Syntrophotalea carbinolica DSM 2380: one gene and its partner. Each later gene encodes a partner of the first gene's protein in a complex. Links are inferred from orthologs where the notes say so. Each region holds a gene or a part of one and is shown on either strand. Other genes may lie near its edges.

The links. The genes of interacting proteins can lie anywhere in the genome.
Region 2: the proteins of PCAR_RS09850 (region 1) and trxA are in contact, whole or in part, in an NMR structure (PDB 2IPA), measured with the Bacillus subtilis proteins. The link is inferred for Syntrophotalea carbinolica DSM 2380 from one-to-one orthologs.

What each region holds. Positions count from the first base shown.
Region 1 is NC_007498.2:2,073,031-2,079,484, forward strand. What follows is about bases 715-3,501. They hold PCAR_RS09850 (arsenate reductase ArsC), read left to right. Parts: upstream 715-1,778; coding sequence 1,779-2,225; downstream 2,226-3,501. Other genes in these bases: PCAR_RS09845 (DUF2061 domain-containing protein), read right to left, coding at 715-925; PCAR_RS09855 (hypothetical protein), read right to left, coding at 2,607-2,852; PCAR_RS09860 (alpha/beta fold hydrolase), read left to right, coding at 3,170-3,501. In the rest of the region: PCAR_RS09840 (phosphoadenylyl-sulfate reductase), read right to left, coding at 1-686; more of PCAR_RS09845, read right to left, coding at 701-714; more of PCAR_RS09860, read left to right, coding at 3,502-4,459; PCAR_RS09865 (MlaA family lipoprotein), read left to right, coding at 4,464-5,222; shikimate kinase AroL, read right to left, coding at 5,642-6,154. UniProt on the Bacillus subtilis protein: Catalyzes the reduction of arsenate [As(V)] to arsenite [As(III)]. In vitro, can dephosphorylate para-nitrophenyl phosphate (pNPP).
Region 2 is NC_007498.2:3,582,304-3,586,064, reverse strand. The notes cover bases 1-2,925. They hold trxA (thioredoxin TrxA), read right to left. Parts: upstream 1,666-2,925; coding sequence 1,336-1,665; downstream 1-1,335. Other genes in these bases: PCAR_RS18180 (precorrin-2 dehydrogenase/sirohydrochlorin ferrochelatase family protein), read left to right, coding at 2,496-2,925; PCAR_RS16580 (SIS domain-containing protein), read left to right, coding at 1,855-2,433; yjgA (ribosome biogenesis factor YjgA), read left to right, coding at 710-1,213; dtd (D-aminoacyl-tRNA deacylase), read left to right, coding at 261-710; PCAR_RS16600 (deoxyribonuclease IV), read left to right, coding at 1-264. Also shown: more of PCAR_RS18180, read left to right, coding at 2,926-3,161; c-type cytochrome biogenesis protein CcsB, read left to right, coding at 3,158-3,761. UniProt on the Bacillus subtilis protein: Participates in various redox reactions through the reversible oxidation of its active center dithiol to a disulfide and catalyzes dithiol-disulfide exchange reactions.

The sequences.
Region 1 (6,454 bases):
TGTTCCGGATTTTCCCACCACCAGCGACCGGCGCGTAGATCTTCACCGGCTTCAACCGCGCGCGTGCATGGCGCACAGCCGATGGAGGGATACCCCATGCGATGCAGGCGATGGATGGGCAAGGCGTGTTTCTCCGCATACGCCCAGACCTGTTCTTCGCTCCAATCGGCCAGAGGCGATATCTTAACTATTCCACCGTGCGCCTCGTCAATCTCCAGGGGGCTGAGTTGTGCCCGAGTTACACTTTGCTGCCGACGCAACCCCACAACCCAACCGCTCAAACCGTCAAGAGCCCGTCCCAGAGGTTCTACCTTACGAATGCGGCAACATTCATGGCGATTGTCGAGACTTTCCCGAAAAGAGAACAGACCCTTTTCACGTTCGAGATTTTCAACCGTCTGCCTCTCGGGAAAATACCAGTCGATCCGGAGGTCGTAACGGGCCCTGACCGACTCGGCGACCTGGTACGTTTCCTCATTGAGTCGTCCGGTATCGATGGCAAACACCCGCACCTGGGGAGCGATTTTGTGCAACATGTCGATGACGACCACATCTTCCACGCTGAATGAGCTGGCCATGGAAACTTCGCCCCCGGCAGCGCGAATGCCGGCCCGAATAATATCCTCAGCCGTCAACCCTTGAGTATCCAGCAGCGGCAATGTTTTACTGTCCTTATCCTGCGACATGTCGACCTCCCCACTTAGATGTAGTACTCGGGCTGCTTCTCGGCACGCCCGTACGAAATGTTGTTCCAGAGCCTCTCGTGGCCCACATAGACCACCAGTTTGATCACGGTATCGGCCATGCCAATGCCCGCGGCGTACTCAAGTTCTCCCGTGACCAGAAAAACGATTCCACCCGTTATGGCCGATGCAAGAAACCGCCACGACAGAGCTTTTGCGATACTACGACGGGTTGTATCCACCAGCCACCTCCAGGTTACCCTATTGTTTTGATCAAGTTCGTAGTCGCGAAGATACATTAACCGACAAGTTTGGTCAATATAAAAAATTCAGCAAACCACACCGTAGTGGTGTGGTTTGCTGAATGGAAAAACAATTTACGCATGTGTTTTCAGGCAATTGGCATCGCTTCAGACATATATTCCCGGCGCATATTTTTTTATAAGTTATCCACGCAAGATTCCACACCTATTTACGTGTGATTAACCCACATCAGACAATAGGCACTGTTTTCAGGTGCGGAAGATGTCCGCTGAACTTGCCAGGCTATTACGAGTAGGATGTTCCGAGGTAGGAGACGTGACGCACCGGGGTGGGACTACTGCATTTCGATTTTGTATCGTCGGACCCATTGCAGGGACAAACTAAAAGTTTTTCTTGACACATGACAGCCATACACCTTTGAATAGGCGCCAATATTCATCCCTTTGATTAATAATACTGAACCACCATATAACCGCCCGCTCGCTTCGCTCACTCGAGAACGCGGAGGACGCTGAGAGAGGCAAAAACAAGGAATTTGGTTCTTGGTTTGAAACAAGATCTGAGTTTTTCTCTGCGTCCTCAGCGAGCTCTGCGGTTAAATGCTTGATTTTAAGGGTGTTCGCGTCTCATTCAAAAGCATGTTACCGCCCGCTCGCTTCGCTTACTAGAGAACACAGAGGACACAGAGATAATCAAAACCAGGAATTTGGTTATTTGGTTTAAAACAAGATCTAGGCTTTCCTCTGCGTTCTCGGCGAACTCTGCGGTTAAATGCTTGATTTCAGATTTGATCCGCGTACTATTCAAAAATATTTCAAAAAGGAAAATCCCATGCCGAACAAAATCAAGGTGCTCTTCCTGTGCACCGGCAACTCCTGCCGCAGCCAGATGGCGGAAGGATGGGCACGACATCTTAAGAGCGATCAGCTGGAAGCCTGGTCGGCAGGAATCGAAACCCACGGCCTTAATCCGCGCGCCGTACAGGTCATGGCCGAAGTCGGGGTTGATATATCCGGCCACGAATCCCAAAATATCCGCGACCTTCTCGACATACCTTTCGATTACGTCGTCACCGTCTGCGGACATGCCCATGAAACCTGCCCTATTTTCCCGGGACAGGCCAAGGTGGTACATGTCGGCTTCGACGATCCGCCGAAAATGGCTCAGGAATGTGGAACGGAGGAAGAACAACTGAACTGCTACAGGCGGGTCAGGGATGAGATACGTACGTTTATAGAAAGGCTTCCTGAGGCGCTTATGGGCCAGGGGGAGGGATAAGCCGAAACATTTAGAATTGTCGCTTTTAAAATTTTATTTTCAAAACCGCGGGGTTGCGTCCCCGCACGACGCATTACTCTTTTAATACGCCTCAAAAGAGTAATCAGAAAAGGGCGCCCCAGCTCCTGGCCCGCCTGCGGCGGGTTCCCTCCACGGCGCAACCGACGGGCGGGCGGACAAGATTCGCTGCGCTCAGTCGTCCACCTGTTTCGCCCGCCGGTCGCACCGTTCCGGCGGCGTCACAAGGGGATTAAACAGCTCAAGAAAGACCTGACCTTAGGTAGGGAATACGTTAGAGAGGATCACAGGTACAAAAAAGCTTTTTCCTTTTACCAATCACTAATCACTAATCACCAAGTCCTACTCACTCCTCACAAAATTTCAGAAGGTAAAGTAGCTCGGTCCCGCCTCATCCTGATCGCACTCCGAATGCTCGGCGTACAAAGTCTCGGCAAGCAACCCTCTCAGACTCGCGATGGCATCCTGGGCTTTTTTAGCATAATAAGCCGACGGCTTACCGTAAGCTACCGTCAGTTCGCTGGCCATTTTCCCCAATTGAAAATGCATATCCCTCAGACTCTGTGCATACTCCTGGTGCTTCTGCCTAATAAAACTATCCTTAGCCATGCTGCCCCCCCTGACCAATATCCCGTATCCACAAAGGAATAATTCTACAAGACGGTCGCGTTTTTACAACAAGCGGCAAACACTCTTTTTACATATTTGTAACAAAACATTCCTATGCAGCCGATTTCACACATGTTCTCATACGTGCTTGATCTACCCTGCAGAATGAATCATTAACCGTTGCTTCTGCATTTCATTTAATCCATAATTGGCGTTCATCCATAAAGGGCCTCTTGCCCCGCTCTTGGTTATCCAACTGCACACGTGCTCCAACCGATGTCAGCCGAAAAATGGCAACCCATGCGCAGGAGAATATCATGCGATCATTGTGCGCATTTCTGCTCACCTTTTTGATGGTTATGGGATCAGGGTCTTATGCTCTGGCCGAAAACGCTTTTGACTACCCTTTTACCAACCCCTACGAAGCGACGGTCATCGAAGCGCCATCACCCTACCGCGCGGTACTGCCCCAGGAAGTACCAACACGCATTCTCAATCTCAAGGTTTTCCCTGAGCGTAAGATCCCCGAAATATTCTGGTATGAAGACGGCCTGCCCTGTTCACTGGTCTACCAACGTGGCAAGGCCCCGCTGATTTTTATCATCGCCGGCACCGGCGCCCGCTACGATTCCCCTAAAATGCTTTCGCTGCAGCGGGCCTTTTACCAGGCGGGGTTTCACGTACTTAGCATTTCGTCGCCCACGCACATGGATTTTATCATCAACGCCTCCAGCGCCATGATCCCCGGCAACCTGGAGGAAGACGCTCGCGATCTTTACCGCGTCATGCAGCTTGCCATAGACAAAATCCAGAACAATATAGAAGTGAGTGCCTATTACCTCACCGGTTACAGCCTGGGCGGCATTCAATCGGCCTTTGTCTCCCGCTTGGATGAAAAACAACGGCAGTTCGATTTTCAGAAGGTTCTGCTTATCAACCCGCCGGTCAGCCTGTACCGTTCCGTCTCCATCCTCGATCGCTTGCTCGACGATAACATTCCCGGCGGGCTCAACAACTTTCGGCCCTGGCTGGACGATGTCATGCAGAATCTTTCTGACATCTACAAAGAGCTTGGCTATTTCGAATTTTCCGGCGAATATGTGTACAAAGTGCACAAACGTTATCCCCGACGTGAGAGTTTTCTGCGCGCCATCATCGGATTATCCTTCCGCTTATCATCGTCCAACATGATCTTTGCTGCCGACATCATGAACGGGGGCGGTTACATCACACCGACCCACGCGGAATTCAACCAGAGTACTTCGCTAACGCCTTATGCTATGGTCGCCTGCCGGACCACCTTTGCCAACTATTTCCATGAATACCTGTACCCCCATGTACACAGAGATCATCCCGAGCTCACCGAAACGGATGTCATCGGCAGGCTCAGTCTCAAACACATTGAAACCTACCTGCGCCGGACACAAAAAATCGGCCTGCTGCACAACCAGGACGACATCATTCTTGGAAATGGCGATATCGAGTATCTGCGACAGGTTTTCGGAACCCGCGCACAAATCTACCCCCACGGGGGGCATTGCGGCAATATGAACCACCCCGACGTCGTCCGATTTATGACCAACTTTTTCAGCGGCAGGGAGGGATAACCCAATGAAGTATACACCGCGTATATTGCTGCCCATCCTGCTGCTGGCAGGATTGCTGTTTGGCGGTTGCAGCACCCTGCCCCGCACCTCCGCCCAAAGCCGGCCACCGCTACGAACCTACGAAAACCTTGTCGACAGCACCACCGAGCACCCCCTGGAAGTTTACGATCCCCTGGAGGGGATCAATCGCGGAACCTACCGTTTCAACTATTATTTCGACCGCTATCTGTTTTTACCGGTGGTCACCGCTTACGACTTTATCCTGCCAGACTACGCCGAGGATCGCATTTCAAATTTCGTCGACAACGTCTTCGAGTTCAACAACCTGTTCAACAACATCCTGCAATTGAAATTCAAGGGCGCGGGCATTACCCTGTCCCGATTTGTGATCAACAGCACCGTCGGCATCGGCGGACTCTGGGATCCCGCCACGACCTGGGGCCTGCATAAACAACCGGAAGATTTCGGGCAAACCCTCGGACATTACGGAGCAGGCAACGGCCCCTACCTGGTACTTCCCATCCTGGGACCGTCCAACCTGCGTGACACCTTCGGCATCGCCGGCGACGCCGCCAGCTTTGCCGGCATCGGCCCGGTAGCCTGGGCGGAAAGCAACACCGCCTCACGCACGTTCACCGGCGTCAGCACCGTCGATCGCCGCCACCGCCAATCGTTCCGCTACTACCAGACCGGATCGCCGTTTGAGTATGAAATGGTGCGATTGTTTTATACGAAAAAAAGGGAGTTGGAGATTGCGAGGTAGGAAAAGATGTTTTTGACCGCAGAGGGTGCAGATAACATCTGATGCACACGGATTTATGCGGATTCAAACCTGAAACCAAGCATTTAACCGCAGAGCTCGCTGAGTTCGCAGAGCAATCCTAGATCTTGTTTTAAACCAGAACAAAATTCCTTGTTTTTGCCTCTCTCAGCGCCCTCTGCGTTCTTGAGTGAGTGATACGAACGGGCGGTAACACGCTTTTGAATGGTACGCGGATTAAATCTAAAATTAAGCATTTAACCGCAGAGATCGCTGAGGTCACAGAGCAATCCTAGATCTTGTTTTAAACCAGAACAAAATTCCTTGTTTTTGCCTCTCTCAGCGTCCTCCGCGTTCTCGAGTGAGTGAAACGAACGGGCGGTAACACGCTTATGACTTTACTTCCGACAACAACCTTCCAATTAACCACCCAGCATATCCAGGGCCTGCTTGACCACTCTTTCGACGGGAACCGAACCGTTGAGAATATAGTGCGCCGTCTCATGGTATAGAGTCTCGCGCTCTGCCATCACTTCATTGATCTCTTCAACGATCGATCGCCCGGTAAGCGTCGGACGCTGGGCGGAATTCGGATCGGCCTTAAGGCGTTCCGCCATAACCTCGGCCGGGACATGCAGATAAAATACTTTCCCATGGGCCCGCATGTATTTCCGGTTGGCTGTAGCCAGGACCATCCCCCCACCCGTCGCTATCACGGTTTTTGGTGCCGTCACGGCGTGCAGGGCTTCGCTTTCCCTGCGACGAAACCCCACCCAACCTTCCTTGGCCACCACCTCGGCAACCGTCATGTGACTCGTTGCAGACATATACTCGTCCGTATCGACAAAAGCATAGTTCAGCACACTCGCCAGAGCGCGGCCGATGGTGGTTTTGCCCGAAGCGCGGGCACCGATCAGGTAAATGGTGGTCGCCATGAAAGATCCTCTACTTTTTCGTCACTGAAATTCATCGAAAACGAACAGGAGTATATAGCAAACACAGCGGAATGGGTAGGTTTTACCGGGAAGAGATGCTGAAGGGCCTATTTTTTACAGCAAAGAGCGCCGAAACTGTTGACATACGAGAAGCATTTCGAGGGATTTGTTTCTGATGATGAAACCAGATATTTCACCGCCCGCTCATTCCATTCGCTAGAGAACGCTGAGAGCGCAGAGAGAAGAAATTAACAACTCCGACTCTATGGTTTTCCTCAGCGACCTCAGCGTTCTCGAGTG
Region 2 (3,761 bases), 1.5 Mb from region 1 along the record:
ATGGAGGAATGCGAGCATCTTTTCGGTACCGGGCGCATCGCCGCTTTTCACCTTAACGATTCCAAAAAGGAGCAAGGCTCCCGAGTCGACCGGCATGCCCATATCGGCGAGGGGTGCATCGCTTTGGAGGCTTTTGCCGCCTTGATGCAGGATGTCCGGTTCGAGAGCGTTCCCAAGATTCTCGAAACCGCACCCGGGGATCACAACTGCTTTCATCTGAAAGAGTTGGCCCTGTTGCGGCAACTGGCGGAGCAGCGCGCGTGAGGGCGGTGCTGCAACGGGTAACGCAGGCCCATGTCAGCGTCGACGAGGAGATCGTCGGTGCGATCGGCCCGGGGCTGATGGTGCTGCTCGGCGTGGAACAGGGGGACGGGCCTCAGGATGCCGCGCAACTGGCCAAAAAAACTGCCGAATTGCGGGTGTTTGAGGACGCCGAGGGAAAGATGAACCGTTCGGTGGAGGATATCGGCGGGCAATTGCTGGTGGTCTCCCAATTTACCCTCGCGGCCGATTGCCGCAAGGGGCGCCGCCCCGGATTTTCCCGCGCCGCCGCCGCCGACACGGCCAATAGCCTGTATCTGGACTACATCGAACAGCTGCGACAGCGCGGGCTGACGGTGGCCACCGGACGTTTTCAAGCCATGATGCAGGTGCACCTGGTAAACGATGGCCCGGTTACTTTTCTTCTCGACAGCCATAAGGTATTCTGATGGACGATATTGTACAGGAACGGCAGCCCAGCCGCAGTGCCAAGAAACGTGCCGCCAAGGCCGTGGAAGACATGGCCGCGCATCTGGTCGAACTGGGGGACGCGGATTTCCGTCGTTTGCCCCTTACCGGCGAAATTCTGCAGGCTATCGAAGAGACGCGCCGCATCAAAGCCTTTGGCGCCCGTAAGCGGCAACTTAAACATCTGGCCGGCATGTTCCGGCGGGACGAAGACAGCGTGCAGGTTGCGGAAGCGTTTCTTGCGGATATCCAGCATGGCCGGCAACAAGCCGCTGCCGATTTTCATCAACTGGAGGCGTTGCGTGAGCGCCTCTGCGATCCGGAGGGTTTCGATGCCGCGCTGGAAGAGATTCGCCGGAAAATGCCCGCTGCCGATCTCGGCAAGATTCGGCGGCTGGCGGAAAGTGCGCGGCTACATAAGGATAAGCGCGCCTTCCGGGAACTGTTTCGGTTGCTCAAGGCGGCCTATCCGGAACAACTTTGAAGGGGCAATAACGCGCTTTCAGGGCAGGGAAACGCTGACGGAGTGCCGACAAAAGCTTTATGAACAAAAAAAGACCGATGCAGCACATCGGTCTTTTTATTCGGCGGTTGGCCGGCCCGGACTCAGAGGGCCTTTTTGATCAGGGCTTCGAGCTGCCCTTTGGGCACAGCGCCGACGACCTGGTCGACGACCTGGCCGTCTTTGAACAGAATCAGCGTCGGAATGCCGCGCACACCGTAATTGCTGGGAGTTGCGGGGTTTTCATCGACGTTGATCTTGCCGATTTTGACCTGTCCGTCGAACTGTTCGGCCAGTTCGTCGATTGCCGGAGCAATCGCCTTGCAGGGGCCGCACCAGGAGGCCCAGAAGTCAACCAGTACCGGTTCGGAGGATTTCAGGACATCGGCATCGAAACTGTTATCGGAAAGATGTACAATCTTGTCGCTTGCCATCGATATGCTCTCCTTTAAATTAAAAGTTAACGAATCACCCTAAGTAAAGTACCTTGAACTATCCCATCATAGAAGAGCCTAAGAAAAAAGCAAGAGTCTTGTTCTTCGCAGGCTGTCTACAGCTTGTCCTTGACACGCTGCATGGCCCACCCTATCATTCTTCGAAATTCGCAGGCAAGGGCACACGATATGATGCTACAGGATAAAATCAGTAAATCGCTGCGGGAGCACACCGCGGTTCTGGAAGAAACCTTTCTCATGCAGGCCAATGAGCTGGTGACTTTTGCCGGCCAGGTGGCGGAAATCTTCAACCGGGGCGGGCGCCTGATGGTGGTTGGCAGCGGGCCGCTATGTTCCATCGCCAACCTGGTGGCCAATCTGTTCCGCTACCGGCTGAACATCGAGCGGCCGGCTTTGCCGGCGCTGTCCCTGTGTCAGGACCTTGCATTGGCCGCATCTTTGGCCAAGGAGGGGCGTAGTGGCGCTTTTTTCGCCCAGCAACTGCAACTTGTCGCCAGCGAAGGCGATGCGGTGCTGGCCTTGGGGGATGTTTCGCAAAACGAGGCGATTCTGGAAGGTCTGGCCGAAGCGCGCGAGCGCGGCTGTATCACTGCCGCCCTGTTGCCGGAAAAAGAAGAGATTCAAGGCGATGGTCCCCACTTTCTGTTCCGCCTGGCTACCGATTCCATCGGCCGCGCGGCGGAAACCGGCTTGTTTTTCGGTCATCTGCTGTGCGAACTGGTCGAAGGTGAGTTGTTCGGTCTTTGAGGGGCATCGCGCCGAGCTAAACCTTTTCTATTTAAGAGCCGGAGGCCGGCGAGGAATCAGCTATGCCTGAATACCCCATTCTGCTGCGCTTGGCCGGCAAGCGCTGTGTGGTGATCGGCAGCGGCCCCGTTGGCATGCGCAAGGTGCGCGGACTGCTGGCAGCCGATGCACGGGTCTGCCTGATCAGTCCCACGGTGTCGTCTCAGAACTGTCCGGAAGGTGTTGAAACGATCCCCCGCGCCTTCAGGGCCGGTGATCTTGACGGCGCCAGCCTGGTCTTTGCCGCCACCGGCGATAACCGCAGCGATCGTGCCGTGGCCGCCGAAGCCCGGCGTCTCGGCATTCCCGTGTGTCTGGCGGGCTTGCCCGAGGAAGGGGATTTCGGTCTGCCCGCGGTGTTACGTCGGGGCGATCTGAATGTCGCGGTCACCACCGGCGGACGTAGCCCCGCATTGGCCGCGGAGGTGCGCGATCTGCTGGCGGATTTACTGCCGGAATCCTGGGCCGTGGTGGTGAAGATTGCCGCCGCCCTGCGCCGGCACGCTCTGGACGGCGCGGACGATCTCGATTACAGCCGCGATACATTGCGTTGTTTACTGGATGGTGCGTTGCTTGAACTGCTGGCCGCTCGGGATGTGGCAGGGATCGACCGTCTGCTGCAACAGGTTTTCGGACCATCCTGGTGCCTGGCCTCGCTGGGGATCTCCCTGCCGGAAAGGAATTCATGACCATCGATATCCTGCTGTTCCGCACGACTCTGGCGGTTTACGCCCTGGCGACGGGGCTGGCTCTGGCCGATATTCTGTGGCGTCGACCGATCCTCGGCCGCCATGGTCGTATCCTGCTGTGGAGCGGCTTTACTCTGCACAGCCTGAGCCTGGCCAGCCGCTATCTGGCGACGGGGTTTCCGCCTCTGTCGAGTCTGCACGAATCCCTGTCGTTTTTCGCCTGGGCCATTATAGGCACCTTCCTGTTGTTTCACCTGCGCTACCGTCTGGCGGTGCTCGGCGCCTTTGTCTCTCCGCTGGCGCTGGTGCTGATGATTTTCGGCAGCGCCGTTTCCAGCGCAACGGCCGCGCCACCCCCTGCCCTGCAGAGCTGGTGGTTGCCGGTGCACGTGGCTCTGGCGTTTCTCGGCGACGCGGTTTTCGCTCTGGCGGCGGTCGCCGGTTGTCTCTACCTGCTGCAGGAGCGGATGCTCAAAAAAAAGAAGGTATCTTCCCTGTTTTACAGGCTTCCGTCCTTGCAGGTTCTGGATAATCTCAACTATCGCTGTCTGACCATCGGTTTTCCCCTGATGACCCTCGGTATCATTACCGGGGCGATCT